One region of the Citrobacter sp. CFNIH10 genome, then DNA from elsewhere that is predicted to be linked to it. Evidence: predicted binding sites of a transcription regulator. Region 1 holds the regulator's gene; each other region holds the start of a gene.

What was found. Region 1 encodes PurR, which represses purine synthesis genes. Its sites were predicted from a motif close to CANGCAAACGTTTGCNTG; they were not measured.
Region 2: pyrC (dihydroorotase) is a predicted target of PurR. The motif match lies at 3,375-3,392, and genes of this name have one in related genera.
Region 3: gcvT (glycine cleavage system aminomethyltransferase GcvT) is a predicted target of PurR. The motif match lies at 2,779-2,796, and genes of this name have one in related genera.
Region 4: C2U53_RS15650 (nucleoside-specific channel-forming protein Tsx) is a predicted target of PurR. The motif match lies at 1,854-1,871, and genes of this name have one in related genera.

Annotation. Positions count from the first base shown of each region.
Region 1 covers NZ_CP026216.1:3,661,648-3,667,294, forward strand. Annotated here, with positions in the region: gene punC (purine nucleoside transporter PunC) at 93-1,298, opposite strand; gene punR (DNA-binding transcriptional activator PunR) at 1,410-2,342, shown strand; gene purR (HTH-type transcriptional repressor PurR) at 2,339-3,364, opposite strand; gene C2U53_RS21530 (YnhF family membrane protein) at 3,658-3,747, shown strand; gene C2U53_RS21535 (MFS transporter) at 3,915-5,081, shown strand; gene sodB (superoxide dismutase [Fe]) at 5,128-5,647, opposite strand, start outside.
Region 2 covers NZ_CP026216.1:3,428,807-3,434,453, reverse strand. Annotated here, with positions in the region: gene rimJ (ribosomal protein S5-alanine N-acetyltransferase) at 1-436, opposite strand, end outside; gene mdtH (multidrug efflux MFS transporter MdtH) at 729-1,937, shown strand; gene grxB (glutaredoxin 2) at 2,000-2,647, shown strand; gene C2U53_RS20330 (lipoprotein) at 2,778-3,338, shown strand; gene pyrC (dihydroorotase) at 3,441-4,487, shown strand; gene dinI (DNA damage-inducible protein I) at 4,564-4,809, shown strand; gene bssS (biofilm formation regulator BssS) at 5,143-5,397, shown strand; gene solA (N-methyl-L-tryptophan oxidase) at 5,513-5,647, shown strand, end outside.
Region 3 covers NZ_CP026216.1:2,158,369-2,164,015, reverse strand. Annotated here, with positions in the region: gene gcvP (aminomethyl-transferring glycine dehydrogenase) at 1-1,047, opposite strand, end outside; gene gcvH (glycine cleavage system protein GcvH) at 1,179-1,568, opposite strand; gene gcvT (glycine cleavage system aminomethyltransferase GcvT) at 1,594-2,688, opposite strand; gene ubiI (FAD-dependent 2-octaprenylphenol hydroxylase) at 3,139-4,341, opposite strand; gene ubiH (2-octaprenyl-6-methoxyphenyl hydroxylase) at 4,430-5,608, opposite strand; gene pepP (Xaa-Pro aminopeptidase) at 5,605-5,647, opposite strand, start outside.
Region 4 covers NZ_CP026216.1:2,537,183-2,542,829, forward strand. Annotated here, with positions in the region: gene C2U53_RS15640 (VOC family protein) at 1-80, shown strand, start outside; gene C2U53_RS15645 (YafY family protein) at 96-788, shown strand; gene C2U53_RS15650 (nucleoside-specific channel-forming protein Tsx) at 832-1,716, opposite strand; gene C2U53_RS15655 (DUF3251 domain-containing protein) at 2,015-2,554, opposite strand; gene nrdR (transcriptional regulator NrdR) at 2,707-3,156, shown strand; gene ribD (bifunctional diaminohydroxyphosphoribosylaminopyrimidine deaminase/5-amino-6-(5-phosphoribosylamino)uracil reductase RibD) at 3,160-4,263, shown strand; gene ribE (6,7-dimethyl-8-ribityllumazine synthase) at 4,359-4,829, shown strand; gene nusB (transcription antitermination factor NusB) at 4,849-5,268, shown strand; gene thiL (thiamine-phosphate kinase) at 5,346-5,647, shown strand, end outside.

The DNA.
Region 1 (5,647 bases):
TTTTTAACAACCGAAATTTAGTATAGGCCTCAAAAAACGATGATACAACCAAAAATTGTTAGCCGACTAATTAACGGTGATTATGAGTGATATCAATGGGATTCGCTGTGGGCAATCCCGCAATTATCATGCTGCGCACAGTCGTTAGAAGGATGCAGTTGCATCTTATAGCCCAGTCCAGCCAGTACCACCGTAGACAACATCACGCTGGTCGTGGTCAACAGCGGTGTGCTGATAAGCCAGGAAACGACCAGGCTTGCCAGGAAGCACAGACCCAACTGCAGGGTATTTTGCAGGGCTGCGGCACGACCCGTCGCCTGCGGGAATGGACGCAGCGCCTGGGCAACCACAATCGGGTAAATAGCCCCGTTGGCAATCGCCATTATGCAGAAGGGGATCAGGATCTCTGCAAGCGTGATGTGATGGATAAAACTTGCCGCCCAGGTTGCCACCACGCTCAGCGCATAGATAACCAGCAGCCAGGGCAGGAGCTGTTGTCCCTGCCATTTTTGCAACGCGGCGCGACAGCCATAGCCGCCAATCAGAAAAGCAATGGTCTGCGGTACGTAGCTCAGCCCAATCACCGCCGGGCTGTAGCCCATTTCACTCAAAATAAACGGGGAACCGGTCAACCACGCAAAGAAGCTGGCAGAACAGGCGGCGTAAATCAGGACGTTGCCGCGGTACGCTTTCGCACGCAGCAGGGTGGTGAACGTCAGTTTGTCCTTGCTGTCATCGCGAGCCCGGGTGGTGGGCTTTAAAAACAGGGCGGGCAGCATCAGCAGCAGCGTGATGAAAAACAGCGTGGCAAAGATCGCCTGCCAGGAAAGATGGGTCAGAATCCAACTGCCTAATAACGGCGCCAGTGCAGGAGACAGCCCGACCAGCGGCATGATGGTCGCGAAAATGCGGTTAATTTTATGAGAAGGATAGTAATCGGTAACCAGCGCCTGCCAGATGACGGTCGCCGCGCAGACTCCCACGGCCTGAATAAAACGCAGTACTAACAGGCCCGTTGCGCTCTCCACCCACAGCATACCCAGGCTACCGAGGGCGAAGACAGACAGACCCAGCAACAGGATCGGTTTACGGCCATAACGGTCAGAGAGGGGTCCCCACAGCAGTTGGGCGACGGCAAAGCCTGCTAAAAACAGACTCAGGCTGGCGCTGACGGCAGAGGCCGGTGTTTGCAGGTCAGATTGAATGGCGGCAAAAGCGGGCAAATACATGTCGGTTGCCAGAAAACCCAACACGCTGAGCCCTGCCAGCCAGACTAAAAACCCTTTTCCTGGTTGCATAGTTGTACTCTAATTTTGATTAATCACACTGGCGCAGAGTGTAGGGAGTGAATTTGGGCTTGTGAAACGGTAATATTTGTTTATTGCATTCAAAAATTTTGTAGGCAGATTATGTGGTCAGAATATGCGCTGGAAGTGGTCGATGCCGTGGCACGCAACGGGAGCTTCAGTTCCGCGGCCCAGGAGTTGCACCGGGTGCCTTCAGCGGTCAGCTATACGGTTCGCCAACTGGAAGAGTGGCTGGCCGTCCCGCTTTTTGAACGTCGCCATCGTGATGTGGTGTTAACCCCGGCGGGCGCCTGGTTTTTGAAAGAAGGCCGCTCTGTCATCAAAAAAATGCAGATCACGCGTCAACAGTGTCAGCAGATCGCTAACGGCTGGCGTGGGCAACTCCCCATTGCGGTGGACAATATCGTGCGCCCGGAACGCACGCGGCAATTGATCGTCGATTTCTACCGCCACTTTGATGACGTGGAACTACTGGTCTTCCAGGAGGTGTTTAATGGCGTGTGGGACGCGCTGTCAGATGGTCGGGTCGAACTCGCCATCGGGGCAACCCAGGCGATCCCGGTTGGCGGACGATACACTTTCCGCGATATGGGTAAGCTGAGCTGGTGTTGTGTCGTTGCCAGTACGCATCCGCTGGCCGCCATGAGCGGGCCGTTAAGCGATGACACGTTGCGCAACTGGCCGTCGCTGGTGCTGGAAGATACCTCCCGCACGCTGCCGAAACGCGTGACCTGGCTGCTGGACAATCAGAAGCGGGTGGTGGTGCCGGACTGGGATTCTTCCGCGACTTGTATCAGCGCCGGACTCTGTGTCGGCATGGTCCCGACACATTTCGCCAAGCCGTATCTCAACAAGGGGCAGTGGGTCGCGTTAAATCTGGAGAATCCTTTCCCGGATGCGGCCTGTTGCCTGACCTGGCAGCAGAATGATATGTCACCTGCGCTGATCTGGCTGCTGGATTATCTGGGAGACAGTGAAACGCTGAACAAAGAGTGGCTGCGGGAGCCCGATGAGACTCCCGCAGAAGAGGCTTAACGACGGTAGTCGCGGAACGGGCCATCCGCCACGGAGCGGCGCTCCACCAGGCGCGGGTGGACTTCAATAGACTGCGACTCTTCGCGTTTATTGACGATACGGTCCAGTAACATATTAAAGGCCGTCTCACCCAGTGAATCTTTCGGCTGGTGGATGGTGGTCAACGCTGGTGTAAAGAAGCGGGCGTTGCGCACGTTGTCGTAGCCAATCAGCGACACGTCCTGCGGGACGCGCAGACCCATCTCATCAGCGGCGCAAAGGGCGCCCATCGCCATGACATCGCCGCCACAGAAGACCGCCGTTGGGCGATGCGCCTGCGACAGAATTTGCTGCATGGCGCGGTAGCCGGATTCCGGCTCGAAGTCGCCTTGAACAATCCAGTTTTCAGGCACTTTAATCAGCGCTTCATCCATCGCTTTCATAAATCCGGCCAAACGGCCTGCGCCGGTGTTACGCTCCATCAGTCCTGGGATCACGCCAATTTCGCGATGTCCACGCTCGACGAGGTAACGGCCTGCCATGTAGCCGCCCTCGAAGGCGTTATCAATCACCGTATCAGTGAAGTCGGCTTTGGCTTCGCCCCAGTCCATCACCACCATTGGGATATGACGATATTCTTCCAGCATCGAGAGCAGGGGATCGGGGTATTCGGAACACATTACCAGCAGGCCATCAACGCGTTTTTGCGCCATCATCGACAGATAGGCACGCTGCTTTTCCAGGTTGTTCCAGACGTTGCCGAGGATCAGGGTATAGCCCTTCTGGAAGCAGTTCTTCTCAACCGCTTCAATAATTTCAGCAAAATAGGGGGCTTCGCTGCTCGTCGCCAGCAAACCGATAGATTTGGTATGGTTAACTTTCAGGCTACGGGCAACCGCGCTGGGGGAATAGTGCAATTCTTTGATTGCCGCCCACACTGCATTGCGTGTTTCTTCAGCGACGAAACGCGTTTTGTTAATTACGTGTGACACGGTTGTAGTGGAAACGTTTGCGCGCTTCGCTACATCTTTAATTGTTGCCATTAAATCTCACTCCAGACCCAACCTGAACATTAAATTACGCCAAGTAAACGTTTGCCTTTACTCATCCTGTGCCCAACGTCAGGGCTGCGGCACGCCGGGAAACGACACGGAACGTCAGGAAGGGGTCAATGGCCGGTACGCTAATCAAGTAAGCGTCGAATTTTGTCTGATCTTTACGAAAAGGGGAAGTATTAAAAGCACATATCACTCTAAATCGTGGGAGATTTTTACACTCAAGTGTGTAAAAATGCGCTATATCACTTTTTGTGTGGGTATAAAAAGGAGAAAAGTTGATGAGCACCGATCTGAAATTTTCATTAGTGACCACGTTTATTGTCCTGGCTTTAATCGTTGCGGGCGGCCTGACGGCGGCACTGCACTGATCCCCTCGGGGGAGTTCCTGCTCCCTCGAACCTCCCGCCATATTGTTATTGAATTTGCAAAAGTCTTTTGTATTTTTGTTAACTTCTCTTTTTTTGTGATTGATGTCATGCTTTTGACTCTTTGTTAAGCATCGCGCCCTGTCGCGAAGAGCCGGAGTCATCACTGCATGAAAATCAATTATCCGTTACTGGCGCTGGCCATTGGTGCGTTTGGCATCGGTACCACCGAATTCTCGCCAATGGGTCTGCTGCCCGTCATCGCGCGTGGCGTTGATGTGTCTATTCCCGCGGCAGGTATGCTGATTAGTGCCTATGCGGTCGGCGTGATGGTCGGCGCGCCGTTGATGACGCTGTTGCTGTCACATCGCGGACGCCGTAATGCGCTCATTTTTCTGATGGCTATCTTTACGCTCGGTAACGTGCTCTCGGCGATTTCACCGGATTACACCACGCTGATGTTGTCACGTATTTTAACCAGCCTTAACCACGGCGCATTCTTCGGCCTGGGCTCGGTGGTGGCGGCAAGCGTGGTGCCGAAGCACAAACAGGCGAGCGCCGTTGCGACCATGTTTATGGGGCTGACCATCGCCAATATCGGCGGTGTGCCGGCGGCGACCTGGCTGGGTGAAACCATCGGCTGGCGAATGTCGTTTATGGCGACAGCGGGGCTGGGGGTTATCTCGATGTTGAGTCTCTTCTTATCATTGCCAAAAGGCGGTGCCGGGGCGCGCCCGGAAGTGAAAAAAGAGCTGGCGGTGCTGATGCGTCCTCAGGTGCTCTCCGCGCTACTGACTACCGTACTGGGAGCGGGCGCCATGTTCACGCTCTATACCTATATTTCGCCTGTTCTGCAAAGCATCACCCATGCGACACCGGCCTTTGTGACCGGGATGCTGGTTCTGATCGGTGTGGGCTTCTCCATTGGCAACTACCTCGGAGGGAAACTGGCCGATCGCTCGGTTAACGGCACGCTGAAGGGCTTTTTGCTGCTGCTGATGGTAATTATGCTGGCGATCCCTTTCCTGGCGCAGAATGAACTGGGCGCGGCGGTCAGCATGGTGGTCTGGGGGGCGGCAACCTTTGCGGTCGTCCCTCCGTTACAAATGCGCGTCATGCGTGTGGCTCATGAAGCGCCGGGTCTCTCATCTTCCGTGAACATTGGCGCGTTTAACCTTGGAAATGCGCTGGGCGCTGCGGCTGGCGGGGCCGTCATTTCAGGCGGATTAGGTTACAGCTTTGTTCCTGTGATGGGGGCGATTGTGGCGGGTATGGCGCTGTTGCTGGTGTTTATCTCGGCGAGAAAACAACCTGAACAGGTGTGCGTCGCCAGTTAACGGCAGGACAAAAACGCAGAAGGGATTCCCTTCTGCGTTATCTTTTTTACGCGGCGAAGTTCTTCGCTACAAACTCCCAGTTTACCAGCGCCCAGAAGTGTTCCAGGTAGCCAGGACGCGCATTGCGGTAGTCAATGTAGTATGCATGCTCCCATACGTCGACGGTCATCAACGGCGTGGCGTCGGTGGTCAACGGCGTGCCAGCGTTGGAGGTGGAAACGATAGCCAGCTTGCCCTCTTTTCCTTTAACCAGCCAGGTCCAGCCAGAGCCGAAGTTTTTGATCGCCGCGTCGGTAAATTGCGCTTTGAACTCGGCAAAGCTGCCGAAAGAGGCGGCAATCGCGTCAGCCAGTTCGCCGGTTGGCTCGCCACCAGCATTCGGTGCCAGGCAGTTCCAGTAGAACGTGTGGTTCCAGACCTGAGCAGCGTTATTGAACACGCCGCCTTCCGAACTGCGTACGATCTCTTCCAGTGATTTCCCTTCAAAGGCGGTGCCTTTGATCAGGTTGTTCAGGTTGGTGACATAGGTCTGATGGTGCTTGCCATAGTGATATTCCAGCGTCTCG
Region 2 (5,647 bases), 230 kb from region 1:
TGTAATTCGCCATAATGCGATGAATATGTTGCGTGCGTTGCATATAACGAATCGCGGCGGTCAGCGCTTCAAACATCAGCCCCTGCCCCTGCCATTTCTGCGCAATGGAATACCCCAGATAGCAGGCATGGAAAGACCCCCGCACCACGTTAGAAAAATTCGCTACCCCAATGACCTCTTTTTCATCCGGGTCCAGCAGCGCAAAGTAATAGGCGGAACCTTGCTTATGAAATTCGGCAATCATGCTCAGCCGCGCCTGCCAGCCGGAGGGATAGCAGTGGCTTTCATCACGAATCGGTTCCCAGGGTTTTAAGAAATGACGATTTTCCGCGTAATAATCTGCCAGACGCCAGGCATCACGCTCATGCACTAAACGCACGACCAGGCGGTCGGTGGTTAAGCGCACTTTTGGCACGTTACTGCGATAGCCAAACATATTTATTCCTACTCCTTCCCGAATCGCCGTTACACCCTGATTGACTTACTATACCTGTGCAAAACCACCCTGTGAAAAGTGCAATTTGCCATTTTTTGAATTATTCCGCCATTTTGATGAAAACTCTCTATCAAGATGGACTTTTGATAAAAAAATATTGTCCCGGCGAGGGTGGGCAAAAAGGCAGCAAAGCCGCAGAATAGGAGATACTTCGCTTTATCTACTCTCAATCATTCGAATGCCGCAAATTCCGCGCAACTCGAAGAGTGACGAGTGTTTCCCGGGAGGGGAAATGTCGCGTGTCTCGCAGGCCAGGAACCTGGGTAAAACTTTCCTGCTCATCGATAATATGCTGGTCGTGTTGGGCTTTTTCGTCGTGTTCCCGCTGATCTCAATTCGCTTCGTCGACCAAATGGGCTGGGCCGCCGTGATGGTCGGCATTGCGCTGGGTCTGCGTCAGTTTATTCAACAGGGACTGGGCATTTTTGGCGGCGCGATTGCCGACCGTTTTGGCGCGAAACCGATGATCGTCACCGGCATGCTGATGCGCGCTGCCGGGTTTGCCACCATGGGGATCGCCCATGAACCCTGGCTTTTGTGGTTCTCCTGTTTCCTGTCCGGTCTCGGCGGCACGCTTTTCGATCCGCCGCGCTCGGCATTGGTGGTGAAGCTGATTCGCCCGCATCAGCGGGGTCGCTTCTTCTCAATATTGATGATGCAGGACAGCGCAGGGGCGGTTATCGGCGCGCTGTTAGGCAGTTGGTTGTTGCAGTATGACTTCCGTCTGGTTTGCGCGACCGGGGCAATATTGTTCGTGCTCTGCGCAGCCTTTAACGCCTGGCTGCTGCCCGCGTGGAAACTCTCTACTGTGCGTATTCCGGTACGGGAAGGAATGAGTCGGGTGCTCAGTGATAAACGCTTCGTCACCTATGTGCTGACGCTGGCGGGCTATTACATGCTGGCGGTGCAGGTCATGCTGATGCTACCCATTATGGTCAATGACATCGCCGGTTCACCTTCCGCGGTGAAATGGATGTATGCCATTGAAGCCTGCCTTTCGCTGACGCTGCTCTACCCCATTGCGCGCTGGAGTGAGAAACGGTTTCGTCTTGAACATCGCCTGATGGCGGGCCTGCTGCTGATGTCACTGAGCATGTTACCCGTGGGGTTGGTGAGTGACTTGCAGCAGTTGTTCACGCTGATTTGCACTTTCTATATCGGTTCGATTATTGCTGAACCCGCCCGTGAAACGCTCAGCGCCTCGCTGTCGGATGCCCGTGCGCGCGGTAGCTATATGGGCTTTAGCCGTCTGGGGTTAGCCATAGGTGGTGCCATCGGGTATATCGGCGGCGGCTGGCTGTTTGATATGGGGAAACTGCTCCAGCAACCCGAGTTACCCTGGATGATGCTGGGGATCATTGGCTTCATCACTTTCCTGGCGCTGGGCTGGCAGTTTAGCCATAAACGCACGCCGCGCGGCATGCTGGAACCCGGCGCCTGATTTGATACCTGTGCGTGTCTCCTCCATACTGAAAGGGAACTGACAGTCAATGGAGGAGAAACGTGAAGCTTTATATTTACGATCACTGCCCTTTCTGCATCAAAGCCCGCATGATTTTTGGCCTCAAAAACATCCCCGTCGAACTGATTGTCCTGGCCAACGACGATGACGAAACCCCAACCCGAATGATTGGCCAGAAAATGGTGCCCATTCTGCAAAAAGACGACAGCCGCTATCTACCGGAAAGCATGGACATCGTCCATTACGTCGATCAACTGGATGGCAAACCGCTGCTCACCGGCAAGAAAAATCCTGCTATTGACGAGTGGCTGCGCAAAGTGAACAGCTACGCCAATCACCTGCTGCTGCCGCGTTTTGCAAAATCTGCGTTTGATGAGTTTTCCACCCCTTCGGCACGCAAATACTTTACTGAGAAAAAAGAGGCGATGATTGGCAGTTTTGCCGACCATCTTGCCCATTCCGCTGGCCTGACCAAAAAAATCAGTGAGGATTTGCGCACACTGGATAAGCGCATTGTGCAACCCAATGGTGTAAACGGTGAGCTTTCCGAAGACGACATCCAGTTATTTCCCCTGTTGCGTAATCTGACACTGGTGGCCGGTATCAACTGGCCGACACGGGTTGCTGACTATCGCGACAATATGGCGAAACAGACGCAGATCAATCTGTTATCATCAATGGCGATTTAACGTTTACCGGCGGTGGCTGAGTCATACAGGCTGCCGCTTTTTTCAGTTTTTTCTACTGGCGAAGTTCGCGCTGGTGACACATGCTGCGTTATGTCAGGATTAAGACGATCGCATCGTGTAGAGGAACCCCATGAAGAAGATTTTTTTTGCTGCCGCGTTGATAGTTGGCGGCCTGTTGACCGGCTGTAATCAGCTCACACAGTACACCGTAAGCGAACAAGAAATTAATCAGGCGCTCGAAAAACGCAACAACTTTGCCAAAGATATCGGGCTTCCGGGCGTTGCCGATGCGCATATCGTCCTCAATAACCTCTCCAGCCAGATCGGTCGTGAAGAACCGAACAAAGTGACGCTGACCGGCGATGCAAAGCTGGATATGAATTCGCTGTTTGGCAGTCAGAAAGCAACCATTAAGCTAAAACTGAAAGCGCTGCCAGTCTTTAATAAAGAAAAGGGGGCCATCTTCCTGCAGGAAATGGAAGTGGTGGATGCCACCGTGACGCCGGAAAAAATGCAGTCAGTGCTGCAAACCCTGATGCCTTATCTCAATCAATCACTGCGTAATTACTTTAACCAGCAGCCAGCGTATGTCCTGCGCGAAGACAGCAGCAAAGGCGAAGCGCTGGCGAAAAAGTACGCCAAAGGCATTGAGGTGAAGCCGGGCGAAATCATCATCCCGTTCACCGATTAAATGACAAAGGCGCTGCGGCGCCTTTTTTTACGTGCAAACGAAAACGTTTCCCCTTATCCTTTGTTTCCGGCAAAAATGACATCCCCCAGCCGGAGCATATTGATGACAGCACCCTCCCAGGTTTTAAAGATCCGCCGCCCAGATGACTGGCACCTTCACCTTCGCGACGGCGAAATGTTAAAAACGGTCGTGCCGTATACCAGCGATGTTTATGCACGTGCGATTGTGATGCCTAACCTGGCGCCGCCGATCACTACGGTAGATGCGGCAATTGCCTACCGCCAGCGCATCCTTGATGCGGTCCCTGCCGGACATTCCTTCACGCCGCTGATGACCTGCTATTTAACGGACACGTTGGATCCCGCTGAACTGGAACGCGGCTTTCGCGAAGGCGTGTTCACCGCTGCCAAACTCTATCCGGCAAACGCCACTACCAACTCCAGTCACGGGGTCACCTCCATTGATGCGATCATGCCAGTACTTGAACGCATGGAAAAACTCGGGATGCCGCTGCTGGTGCATGGCGAAGTCACCCACGCCGATATCGATATTTTTGACCGTGAAGCGCGCTTTATTGAGACGGTGATGGAGCCTCTGCGCCAGCGCCTGCCTGGGCTGAAAGTGGTCTTTGAGCACATCACTACCAAAGATGCGGCGGAGTATGTCCGTGACGGTAATGAATTATTGGCTGCGACGATTACACCGCAGCACCTGATGTTTAACCGTAACCATATGCTGGTTGGCGGTATTCGCCCACACCTCTACTGCCTGCCAATTCTGAAACGCAATGTCCACCAGCACGCTCTGCGTGAGCTGGTTGCCAGTGGCTTTGAGCGTGCCTTCCTCGGCACCGATTCGGCCCCACATGCCCGTCATCGTAAGGAATCGAGCTGTGGCTGCGCGGGATGTTTTAACGCGCCAACGGCACTGGCGAGTTACGCGAGCGTGTTTGAAGAGATGAATGCCCTGGCGCACTTTGAAGCGTTTTGTTCACTGAACGGTCCGCGATTCTACGGCCTGCCGGTCAATGACACTTTCGTTGAACTGGTACGTGAAGAGCAGCAGGTACCGGAGAGCATCGCGCTGACCGACGATACGCTGGTGCCGTTCCTCGGGGGCGAAACGGTACGCTGGACGATTAAAAAGTAAAAAAAATCGATGCCGCCTGTTGTAACCTGGCCAGGATAACTGTATAAATAACCAGTATATTCAACAGGGGGCCATTATGCGTATTGAAGTCACCATTGCTAAAACTTCACCTTTACCTGCCGGTGCTATTGACGCCCTGGCAGGTGAACTCTCCCGCCGTATTACTCACCACTTTCCCGATAACGGCGGTAACGTGACCGTTCGTTATGCCGCTGCGAATAATTTGTCCGTGATTGGCGCGACGAAAGAAGATAAAGAACGGATCAGCGAAATTCTTCAGGAAACCTGGGAAAGCGCTGACGACTGGTTCATTAAAGAATAAAAATGCTATGCCGTAGTCTCTTTGCCGGGTCGCCCCGGTTTTTTTCTCTCATCTTTAAGGCAATCTTTTTTGCGGCATCATTTAGTATTCTCCGTTGCCTTCGGAATTGATTATATTTTCACCAGTCACTCAAAATTATTGCACAACATACTTAAAAAGAATGAACAAGATGGTGATTAATTACTCACAAATTCTTAATTTGCAGAAATTTATGCTCCCCCCTCTTTAAAATCTCAGTGAATACCCTTATTTATTGATATACTGAAGTTGCTTCAGATAAAAACGCATTGAACCTCGAAAACCGTTGTCTTGTAACACGAATTAGGGGGCATGATGGAAAAGAATAATGAAGTCATTCAGACTCATCCGCTTGTGGGATGGGACATCAGCACCGTAGATAGCTATGACGCGCTGATGCTGCGTTTGCACTACCAGACTCCAAATCGTCCCGAAACCGATGGTACAGAGGTCGGTCAAACGCTCTGGTTAACCACCGATGTTGCCAGACAATTTATTTCGATATTAGAAGCCGGCATAGCCAAAATCGAATCCGGCGATTACCAGGCCAACGAATACCGTCGGCATTAACGAGACGGACATTCTCACTTAAAAAGGCACCTTCGGGGTGCCTTTGCTATTTCTGGGTTGTATTACGCATTTCACTTATTTACTCTGCATCAAACGCGACAGCAGAGAGAAACTGATGAAATACGACTTAATCATTATAGGCAGCGGGTCCGTTGGGGCAGCCGCAGGTTATTATGCCACTCGCGCCGGGTTAAACGTTCTGATGACCGACGCGCATATGCCACCGCATCAACAGGGTAGTCATCACGGC
Region 3 (5,647 bases), 1.5 Mb from region 1:
GGCATACAGGCTGGCGATATTTGCCAGCAGTACCTGTGAGGTACAAATGTTGGAGTTCGCTTTCTCGCGGCGAATATGCTGCTCACGCGTCTGCATCGCCATACGCAGCGCGGTATTGCCCGCCGCATCTTTCGATACGCCGATAATACGGCCCGGCATGGAGCGTTTGAATTCATCTTTTGCTGCAAAAAATGCCGCGTGTGGACCGCCATAGCCCATCGGTACGCCAAAGCGTTGCGCAGAGCCGAAAACAATGTCCGCGCCCTGTTTGCCCGGCGCGGTCAACAGCACCAGCGCCATAAAATCGGCAGCAACGCTGACGATCACTTTGCGTGATTTCAGTTCGCTAATCAGCGTGCTGTAGTCGTGGACTTCACCGGTGGTACCCACCTGCTGTAACAGCACGCCGAACACATCCTGGTGATCCAGTACTTTCGCCGCATCATCCACAATCACGTCAAAACCAAAAGTTTCCGCACGCGTACGAACAACATCCAGCGTTTGTGGATGCACATCTGCGGCAACAAAGAAACGGTTCGCGTTTTTCAGTTTGCTGACGCGCTTCGCCATTGCCATCGCTTCTGCAGCCGCAGTGGCTTCATCGAGCAGCGAAGCGGAAGCCATGTCCAGACCGGTCAGATCCAGTGTCACCTGTTGGAAGTTCAGCAGTGCTTCCAGGCGGCCCTGAGACACTTCCGGCTGATAAGGCGTATAGGCGGTGTACCAGCCCGGGTTTTCCAGCATGTTACGCAGGATAACCGGTGGCAGTTGCACGGCGGTATAACCCATGCCGATGTATGACGTGAAGCGCTTGTTACGCCCGGCGATGGCCTTTAATTCTGCCAGCGCGGCGTATTCGGTCGCCGCCTCGCCCACCTGCGGCGGGGTTGCGAGCTGAATGTCTTTCGGCACAATCTGGCCGATCAGCGCGTTTAACGACCCGGCACCAACGGCATTCAGCATCTCTTGCTGTTGCGTGGCGTCCGGTCCGATGTGGCGTTCAATGAAAGCGCCGCTGTTTTCAAGCTGGCTTAACGTCTGTGTCATGGGCGATGGTTCCTGAAACGTGCAGTGAATCGTGATTGTCTCTGTCTGCGAGCCCGGTTGCGCTAACGCTTACCGGGCCTACGCATGCCTTCCAGGCCGGATAAGCGCAGCGCCATCCGGCAAAGGCAGATTTACTCGTCTTCTAACAATGCTTCGTACGCAGTGGCATCCAGCAGCGAGTCCAGTTCGCTCTCATCACTGGCTTTGATTTTGAAAATCCAGCCGTCGGCGTACGGCTCGCTGTTCACCAGTTCCGGGGAGTCGCTCAGCGCATCGTTAACGGCCACGATCTCACCGCCGATCGGCGCATAGATATCAGAAGCGGCTTTGACAGATTCGGCAACCGCGCAGTCATCACCCGCGCTCACGGTCGTGCCGACTTCCGGCAGGTCAACAAAAACCATGTCGCCCAACAGTTCCTGAGCGTGTTCGGTAATGCCAACGGTGTAAGAGCCGTCAGCTTCTTTGCGCAGCCATTCGTGTTCTTTACTGTATTTCAGTTCTGCTGGTACGTTGCTCATCAATCAATCTCCAGAAAAGGATGAATCACGCGACGGCTTTGCCGTTACGCACAAAAACAGGTTTAGTGACTTTTACCGGCATTTCGCGGTTGCGAATCTGCACAATGGCCGTTTCGCCAATTCCCTCAGGGACGCGCGCCAGCGCGATGCTGTAGCCCAGCGTCGGTGAGAAGGTACCGCTCGTGATAACGCCTTCCTGCTGATTGCCCTGGGCATCGGTGAAACGTACCGGCAGTTCGTTACGCAGCACACCTTTTTCGGTCATCACCAGACCAACCAACTGCTCGTGGCCTTTTTCACGCTGGAGTTCCAGCGCTTCACGCCCGATAAAGTCGCGATCGGCGGGTTCCCAAGCAACAGTCCAGCCCATATTAGCCGCCAGTGGAGTGATCCCCTCATCCATCTCCTGGCCATACAGGTTCATACCCGCTTCCAGACGCAGCGTATCGCGCGCGCCCAGACCACACGGTTTCACCCCCGCTTCCACCAGCGCACGCCAGAAATCCGCCGCCTTTTCATTCGGCATCGCAATCTCATAGCCCACTTCACCGGTATAACCGGTCGTGGCGATAAACAGGTCGCCGGCCTGCACGCCGAAGAACGGTTTCATGCCTTCAACGGCTTTGCGCTGCTCGTCAGTAAACAGGGATGCCGCCTTCGCCTGCGCGTTAGGCCCCTGCACCGCGATCAGCGACAGGTCATCACGCACGGTAATGTCGATGGCATAAGGTTCAGCGTGTTGGGTAATCCAGGAGAGGTCTTTTTCGCGAGTGGCGGAGTTAACAACGAGGCGGAAGAAGTCTTCGGTAAAGTAATAGACAATCAGGTCATCTATCACGCCGCCCGAGGCGTTAAGCATACCGGAATAAAGCGCCTTGCCGGTTTTCGTGAGCTTTGCCACATCGTTCGCCAGCAGATAACGCAAGAACTCCCGAGTGCGACTGCCGCGTAGATCGACGATGGTCATGTGCGACACATCAAACATTCCGGCATCGGTGCGAACCGCATGGTGTTCATCGAGCTGAGAACCATAATGCAGCGGCATCATCCAGCCGTGGAAATCGACCATGCGCGCGCCGCATAGCGTGTGTTGTTCGTACAAAGGCGTCTGTTGAGCCATCTTGTCCTCATTGAATAAGCGGGGCTGACCACCCTTTCGCAGCGAAAATTGTCGCCACGAAACCCGGCATCGACGTCACTCCTGGACTCCGACGCAAACGTTCTCTTTGCCCCTGAACTTACCACCGAAATCCACGCTAAACCATAAAACAAAATTAACCATCACATTAGCTTATGACCAAAAACCACCAAAACACCATCAGCATAAAAAACCATTGAAAAGGCCATTAATAAAGATAAATGATAAGCACTCATCCATAACAGCCGCACATATCAATATTAAACGCTAAAAAAATGTCAAAACTGGCGTTGCGAGAAAATCATGACATTAGAAAATATAATGCGAAAAGAAGAGTGAAATTAGTTTATTTCAAATGAGGAAAGCCTCCCGGCGAAGACGCCGGGAGAAGGAAATGTGACGGGTTTCAAATTCTTTAAAAAGAGGGAATGCTTAGCGAAGCCACTCAGGCAGATCGTTTAATCCCATTGCCTGACGGAGAAGTTGCGGTTTAACGCCCGGGAGCGTATTAGCCAGTTTCAGCCCTATATCACGCAGCAGTTTTTTCGCCGGATTCGTCCCCGCAAACAGCTCGCGGAATCCCTGCATGCCCGCGAGCATCATCGCGGCGCTGTGCTTACGGCTACGCTCATAGCGACGCAAATAAAGGTACTGACCGATGTCTTTACCCTGACGATGCAGACGTTTGAGTTCATCCACCAGTTCTGCTGCATCCATAAAACCGAGGTTTACGCCCTGTCCGGCCAGCGGATGGATAGTATGCGCAGCGTCGCCCACCAGCGCCAGACGATGCGCGGCAAACTGACGCGCATAGCGTCCTGTCAGCGGAAACACCTGGCGGTCGCTTTCCACCTGACACAGCCCCAGACGATTATCAAACGCGATGTTCAGCGCCTGATTAAATTGCTCATCGCTAAGCTGCTGCATCCGTTCAGCCGCTTCCGGCGCAAGCGACCAGACGATGGAGCACAAATGCGGATCGCTGAGCGGCAAAAACGCCAGAATGCCTTCACCGTGAAACGCCTGACGGGCAACAGCACCGTGCGCTTCTTCGGTGCGAATAGTCGCGACCAGCGCATGATGGCGGTAATCCCAGAAGGTCAGCGGAATGTCTGCCTTATTGCGTAGCCACGAATTCGCCCCATCGGCGCCAATCACCAGACGCGCGGTGAGCATTGCGCCATCTTTCAGCGTCAGGAAGGCTTCGTTTTCCCCCCACGCCACCTGCTGCAATTCGGCAGGCGCCATCAGCGTGATATCGGAGGATTGCTGCGCTTTTTGCCACAGCGCGTAATGGATCACGGCGTTCTCTACGATATGGCCCAGATGGCTGTAGCCCATGCTTTGGTCATCAAATTCAATGCGGCCAAAGCTGTCCTTATCCCACACTTCCATCCCGTGATAACAACTGGCGCGACGAGCCACAATGTCTGACCAGACGCCCAGACGGGTAAGCAGTTTTTCACTGGCGGCATTGATTGCCGACACGCGAAGCGCAGGATCGGCATCCATCGCCAACGGCTGCGGTTCGCGCTGTTCGAGCACAGCGACACGTAAACCGCTGCCCTGTAACCCGCACGCGACAGCCAGGCCAACCATGCCTCCACCCACGATTGCTACATCAACACTTTGCACTGTTTACTCCTGGAAATCGGAAACCGCCATCGGGCGTCATGTTCGTATAAATACCGGATGGCGCTTCGCTTATCCGGTCTGGAGATGTTTACCGCGCCACCCAGCCTAACGTCCGCTGCGCAAACGCATTGCGGGCGGGAGGGCATAATTCCATGGTCATCAGTCCCATGTTGCGCCCAACAACCAGCGGCGCCCAGCGGTTGGCAAACAGATGGACCAGACTGTCCGTCACGCCGACCGTAGCCTGGCGATCCTCCTGACGACGCTGTTGATAGTGCGAGAGCACGGCGTAATCACCGACGTCCCTGCCCGTTGCCTGCGCTTCAGTCAGCGTTTCGGCGAGGCTCATGACATCGCGCAGTCCGAGGTTGAACCCTTGCCCTGCAATCGGATGCAGCGTCTGCGCGGCGTTACCCACCAGCACGGTACGGTGCGTGAACGCCTTCGCCGCCGTGGTGAGCGACAGCGGATACGCGCTCCGTTTGCCTGCGTGCGTGATTTTCCCCAACCGCCAGCCAAATGCCGTCTGGAGTTCGCGACAGAAACGTTCATCTGACCAGCTCAGAATCTCCTCACGGTGTTCCAGCGGATGGCACCACACCAGCGAACTGCGCCCTTCAGACATCGGCAGCATCGCCAATGGTCCATGCGCCGTAAACCGTTCAAACGCGCGGCCATTATGTGCAACGGCGGTTGAGACGTTAGCAATCACCGCCAACTGCTCATAGGGTTCCTGTTGCCAGTCAACGCCGCAGGCGGTGGCCAGCGCTGAACGGGTACCATCCGCTGCCACCAGAACGCGTCCGACGATCGTTTCGCCCGTCTCCAGCGTGACATTCACCTGGTCTTCGGTACGCGACACGCTGGCAACCCGATCCGGGCAGTGCAACGTGACGCCAGGCGCTTTTCGCAGCAGAGCAAACAGGCGTAACCCCACGTCATGCAGCTCAACCACCTGACCCAGCGCCGGAATGCGATAGTCCTCAGCGTGGAGCGTCACAAAACCGGCATGACCCCGATCGCTGACGTGGACGGTATTGATCGCGGTGGCGCAGTCGGCAATTGCCTGCCAGACGCCAATGCGTGCCAGTTGTTGGCAGGTCCCCGCCGCGAGCGCAATCGCCCGGGCATCAAACCCGGGATGACTGTCCGCTTCGGGGGCAGTCGCTTCAATCAGATGAACCGGCAGCATCCCCTGACTCAACCGGGAAATCGCCAGCGCCAGCGTCGCGCCCACCATGCCACCGCCAACAATGATCACGCTCATGCCTTTTTCGCCGCCGCCATTAACGCTTCAATCTCATCC
Region 4 (5,647 bases), 1.1 Mb from region 1:
ATCTCGGTAAAGAGATTGGTACCATCGCGCTGTTTACTGACAGCGAAGGCAATCGTGTGGGGTTACATCAACCGGCTTAATCACAGAGAGCAACTATGACCCGTCGCGCTGACCGTTTATTTCAGATAGTCCAGATCCTGCGTGGCAGGCGGCTGACAACGGCAGCGCTGCTGGCGGAACGGCTTGAGGTGTCAGAGCGGACGATCTATCGTGATATCCGTGACCTTTCGCTCTCCGGCGTGCCGGTCGAAGGGGAGGCGGGAAGCGGCTATCGGCTGATGGCGGGGTTTGATCTCCCGCCGCTGATGCTAACGCACCGGGAATCGGAAGCGCTGATTGCCGCCATTCGTCTGCTGCACACCTGGGGCGGTGATCTGCTCTCCAGAGAACTGGAGTCGGCGCAGGAAAAGGTGCTGGCGATATTACCGGAAGAAAGCCGACGTAAAGCCGAGCAGGCACGTATTTTCGCGCCGGATTTTGGCAGGCAACAGCATTCACGTAGCGCGTTCGATATGATCCACCGGGCGGTGAGCACGCAACAGGTGCTGGCGTTACATTATCGTGATGAGGCGGGGCAGCTCACCTGGCGGGACGTGCAGCCGTTAGGGATTTTTTTCCAGGGAGAGTTCTGGCTGCTGGTAGCCTGGTGCGAACGGCGCGAGGACTATCGCTGTTTTCGTGTCGATCGCTGTTTAAGCATCACGCCGCTCGACAGGCGATTTAGCGAGTGTGCCGATCGATCGCTGAGTGATTTTTTACGTAAGATCCGCGACGAAACGCACGCATAAAAAAGCCAGCGCTCTGGCTGGCTTTTGCAGGAAAGGAATGTTATCAGAAGTTGTAGCCGACAACCAGATAGCCACCCCAGCCGGTAGATTTCACGTTGAAGTTACCTTTGCCGAAGTTCAGCTCTGCGTCGTCGTTCCACTGACCCCCGTTGTGCCAGTAACGCGCTACGACCGAATAGTGCCAGTGGTCGTAGTTCAGCGCCAGAATATGGCTGGAGGCGATGGAGTCGTTGGTACGCGCTTTGTTGCCGTTCAGATCGGAGAAGTCGTTGTCGCCCAGATCGGAACCCCAGTCAAAGTTGGTGAAACCGATATAGCTCAGGTTACCGCCCCACAGTTCGGTAATCGGAACAAAGTATTTCACTTTGAAACGGTAGCCGTCCCACTCGTTTTCGTTAGCGGCGCCATAGTTCTGCCACTGATATTTCGCATATACGTTCAGAGACAAACTCATCGGCAGGCCAGTATCAATATCGGTACCCAGACCCATGTACCAGGTGCTCTGACGGCCATCTTTGTTACGACCCATGTCGTAGATGTAGTTATTGGCGAAGTACCACTCTTTAAACGGACCGAAGCTCAGGTCAGTGCCGGTCAGTTTGTCGATGGAGAAACGCGGTTCGATTTCCATAAACAGCGGAGAACCGTGGTTCCAGATCCCTTTCGCGTCGGTGTTACCACCGAAGAAAACCGGCGCATCCATGTAGCCATAGAAGTCAAACCAGTCTTTCTTCGCGAAAGCTTCATATTCCAGGTAGGTATCGTTACGGAGCTGCGGTCCGAAACGGGTGTGATAGCTACCGACGACGTTGACGCTCTGGTGCCACCAGTCTGAAAGATACTGCGGTTTGTCATTTTCCGCAGCGTTAACGGTGAATGTCGAGGAGAGCGCGAGCACGGCACCGGCTGCAAGTAATGTTTTTTTCATATTGTATGCCACTGTTTGAAATCCCTGACGGGAGTGAAAAAGGCGCAAATAGCGTTTCTGAATAATTCATGTTTCTGGGAGCCTATTATAGAAATCATTGCTCACAAAAATATGTCTTGTTTCACAGTTCTATCATTCACGTAATCGATTGCGTTCACGTTTGCGTATTTTAGCGCGGCGATTGTACTGACTTTCATGCTGATTGCCAACGTTGACAAAAACTGACGTGGATGTCAGTGGAGTCACAAAAAGAGGCGGAGGGATGTTGCGGAACGCACAAAACGTTCCGCAAGGAGGTTTATTGCGTAACAGGCTGGATGTCGTGGATACGCACAAATCCTAACTGGTCTGGGGTGAGGTTATTCAGTTGCAGCGGGATGTCCACATCGCTCGGTGCCAGCACGCTGGCCGGGGCATTGATCAACTGATTCTGCACATTCACTTCCTGATAATTGTCAGTAGTTCCCTGAATTTGCCCATATTCAACGGTGCCGCTAAAGGCCGGCAGCGGATCGTTGGATTCCCCCTGAATGCGCAGCGTCACCCGGGTGCCAGCGGCATTCGGCGCAATGTTGATAAGCGACATGCGCAGTGTGCCTATCTGACTGTTCAGCCGTGCGGGCGTATTGGAGCCTGGGAGCAGGTAAACACCACGGGTGGATTTAACGTTCAGACTGTTTTGCTGAGTAATCTTCACGGTTTCCTGATTAAGCTGATTCATCTCTTTATTCAGCGTTGAAACGCTTTGATGCATCTGGCGCACTTCGCTTTGTTGCGCGCAGGCGCTCAGACTAAAGAGACTTCCCACCAGGAGAATTCTTAGGTAACGTCTTGTCATCTCTCTTATTTCCTGAATAGTCGCGATACCATAATGGTAGTTCGTAATATGATCAAAGACATCGATCCATTGTCTCAAAAGCGTTGCGCCTTTGTTGTCACGTCAGTTCAGGTTAAAATAGATTTCTGTTAACCACCTGGTCAGGACGCCGTATGCATTGCCCATTCTGTTTCGCCGTAGACACTAAGGTAATTGACTCTCGTCTTGTGGGCGAGGGCTCTTCTGTACGCCGCCGTCGGCAGTGTCTGGTTTGTAATGAACGTTTCACTACCTTTGAAGTGGCAGAACTGGTAATGCCACGCGTTGTGAAAAGCAACGACGTGCGCGAACCGTTTAATGAAGAAAAGCTGCGCAGTGGAATGCAACGCGCGCTGGAAAAGCGTCCGGTGAGTTCCGATGACGTCGAAATGGCGTTGAATCATATTAAGTCGCAACTGCGCGCCACCGGCGAACGTGAAGTCCCCAGTAAGATGATTGGCAATCTGGTGATGGAACAATTGAAAAAACTCGATAAAGTCGCCTATATCCGCTTTGCCTCGGTTTACCGCAGCTTCGAAGATATTAAAGAATTTGGCGAAGAGATCGCTCGCCTACAGGATTAAGCCATGCAGGATGAGTTATACATGGCGCGAGCGCTGAAGCTGGCGCAGCGCGGGCGGTTTACCACCCATCCCAACCCTAACGTCGGCTGCGTGATCGTCAATAACGGCGAGATTGTCGGTGAAGGTTATCACCATCGTGCGGGCGAACCGCATGCGGAAGTGCATGCCTTGCGCATGGCGGGCGAAAAGGCCAAAGGGGCCACTGCGTACGTCACGCTTGAGCCCTGTAGTCATCATGGCCGCACGCCGCCGTGCTGCGACGCGCTGATCGCCGCGGGCGTTTCTCGCGTGGTGGCGGCGATGCAGGACCCGAATCCACAAGTGGCGGGACGCGGATTATACCGTTTGCAGCAGGCGGGCATTGACGTCAGCCACGGGCTGATGATGAGTGAAGTCGAAGCGTTAAATAAAGGTTTTCTCAAACGGATGCGCACCGGGTTTCCGTATGTGCAACTGAAACTCGGCGCTTCGCTGGACGGCCGTACAGCGATGGCCAGCGGCGAAAGCCAGTGGATTACCTCTCCCGAGGCGCGACGTGATGTTCAGCGTCTACGCGCGCAAAGCCATGCCATTTTAACCAGCAGCGCGACGGTGCTGGCGGACGATCCGCAGCTCACCGTGCGCTGGTCAGAACTCGGCGAGGCGACACAAGCTCTTTATCCGCAGGATGCCGTGCGTCAGCCGGTGCGAATTGTGATAGACAGTCAGAACCGCGTAGCGCCGGAGCAGCGCCTGGTACAGCAGCCAGGAGAAACCTGGATTGCGCGCACCAAAGAAGACGCACGCGTCTGGCCCGACTCGGTTCGCACGATTTTGGTGCCGGAGCATAACGGGCATCTGGATCTGGTGGTGCTGATGATGTTGCTCGGCAAACAGCAAATTAACAGTCTGTGGGTGGAGGCCGGGCCGACGCTCGCCGGTGCGCTCTTGCAGGCCGGAGTGGTTGACGAGCTTATCGTCTATCTTGCGCCTAAACTGTTAGGCAGTGACGCCAGGGGATTATGTGTGTTGCCAGGGCTTGAGAAACTGGCTGACGCCCCCCATTTCAAATTCAATGAGATACGCCAGGTGGGCCCGGACGTTTGCCTGCATTTAACCCCTGCGTGAGGCTTTCGAATTATCGAATTATTGGAAGCAGCGCACAGAATATTATGATAAAATCCGCCCCCCTTACGGGGCCATATCGAACCCGAAGGAAGAATATGAACATTATTGAAGCTAACGTTGCTACTCCGGACGCTCGCGTCGCCATCACCATTGCGCGTTTCAACAACTTTATCAATGACAGCCTGCTGGAAGGTGCGATTGACGCCCTGAAACGTATTGGTCAGGTCAAAGATGAAAACATTACCGTCGTTTGGGTTCCAGGTGCCTACGAACTGCCGCTGGCAGCAGGCGCGCTGGCGAAAACCGGTAAATATGACGCGGTGATTGCACTGGGTACGGTTATTCGTGGCGGCACAGCTCACTTCGAATATGTCGCTGGCGGTGCAAGCAACGGCCTGGCGCATGTCGCTCAGGACAGCGAAATTCCGGTCGCCTTTGGCGTCCTGACCACCGAAAGCATTGAACAAGCTATCGAACGTGCTGGCACCAAAGCTGGCAACAAGGGCGCGGAAGCTGCACTGACCGCGCTTGAAATGATTAATGTATTGAAAGCCATCAAGGCCTGATTTTTGTAAGGGGAAATCCGTGAAACCTGCTGCTCGTCGCCGCGCTCGTGAGTGTGCCGTTCAGGCGCTCTACTCCTGGCAGTTGTCCCAGAACGACATCGCTGATGTTGAATACCAGTTCCTGGCAGAACAGGACGTGAAAGATGTTGACGTCATGTACTTCCGTGAACTGCTGTCCGGGGTGGCGACTAACAGCGCGTACCTGGATGGCCTGATGAAGCCTTACCTGTCTCGTCTGCTGGAAGAGCTGGGTCAGGTGGAAAAAGCCGTACTGCGTATTGCGCTGTTCGAGCTGTCTAAACGCAGTGATGTGCCATATAAAGTGGCCATCAACGAAGCGATTGAACTGGCAAAAACGTTCGGCGCGGAAGACAGCCACAAGTTCGTCAATGGCGTTCTGGATAAAGCAGCGCCTGCGATTCGCCCCAACAAAAAGTAATCTCCAGGCCGTCAGTGAAGTGGAAGCGATTCCTCTCCCCTGGCGGCTTTTTCTTTTTTTCTGCTGAGGCATAACGTATGGCATGCGGCGAATTTTCCCTGATTGCCCGTTATTTTGACCGTGTCAGAAGCTCTCGTCTTGACGTCGAAACCGGTATTGGCGACGACTGTGCACTTCTGAACATCCCTGATAAACAGACGCTGGCAATCAGCACCGATACGCTGGTGGCGGGCAACCACTTCCTGACCGACATTGATCCAGCCGATCTGGCGTACAAAGCGCTGGCGGTGAATTTAAGCGATCTGGCGGCAATGGGGGCCGATCCGGCGTGGCTGACGCTGGCGATCACCCTGCCAGAGGTGGACGAACGCTGGCTGGA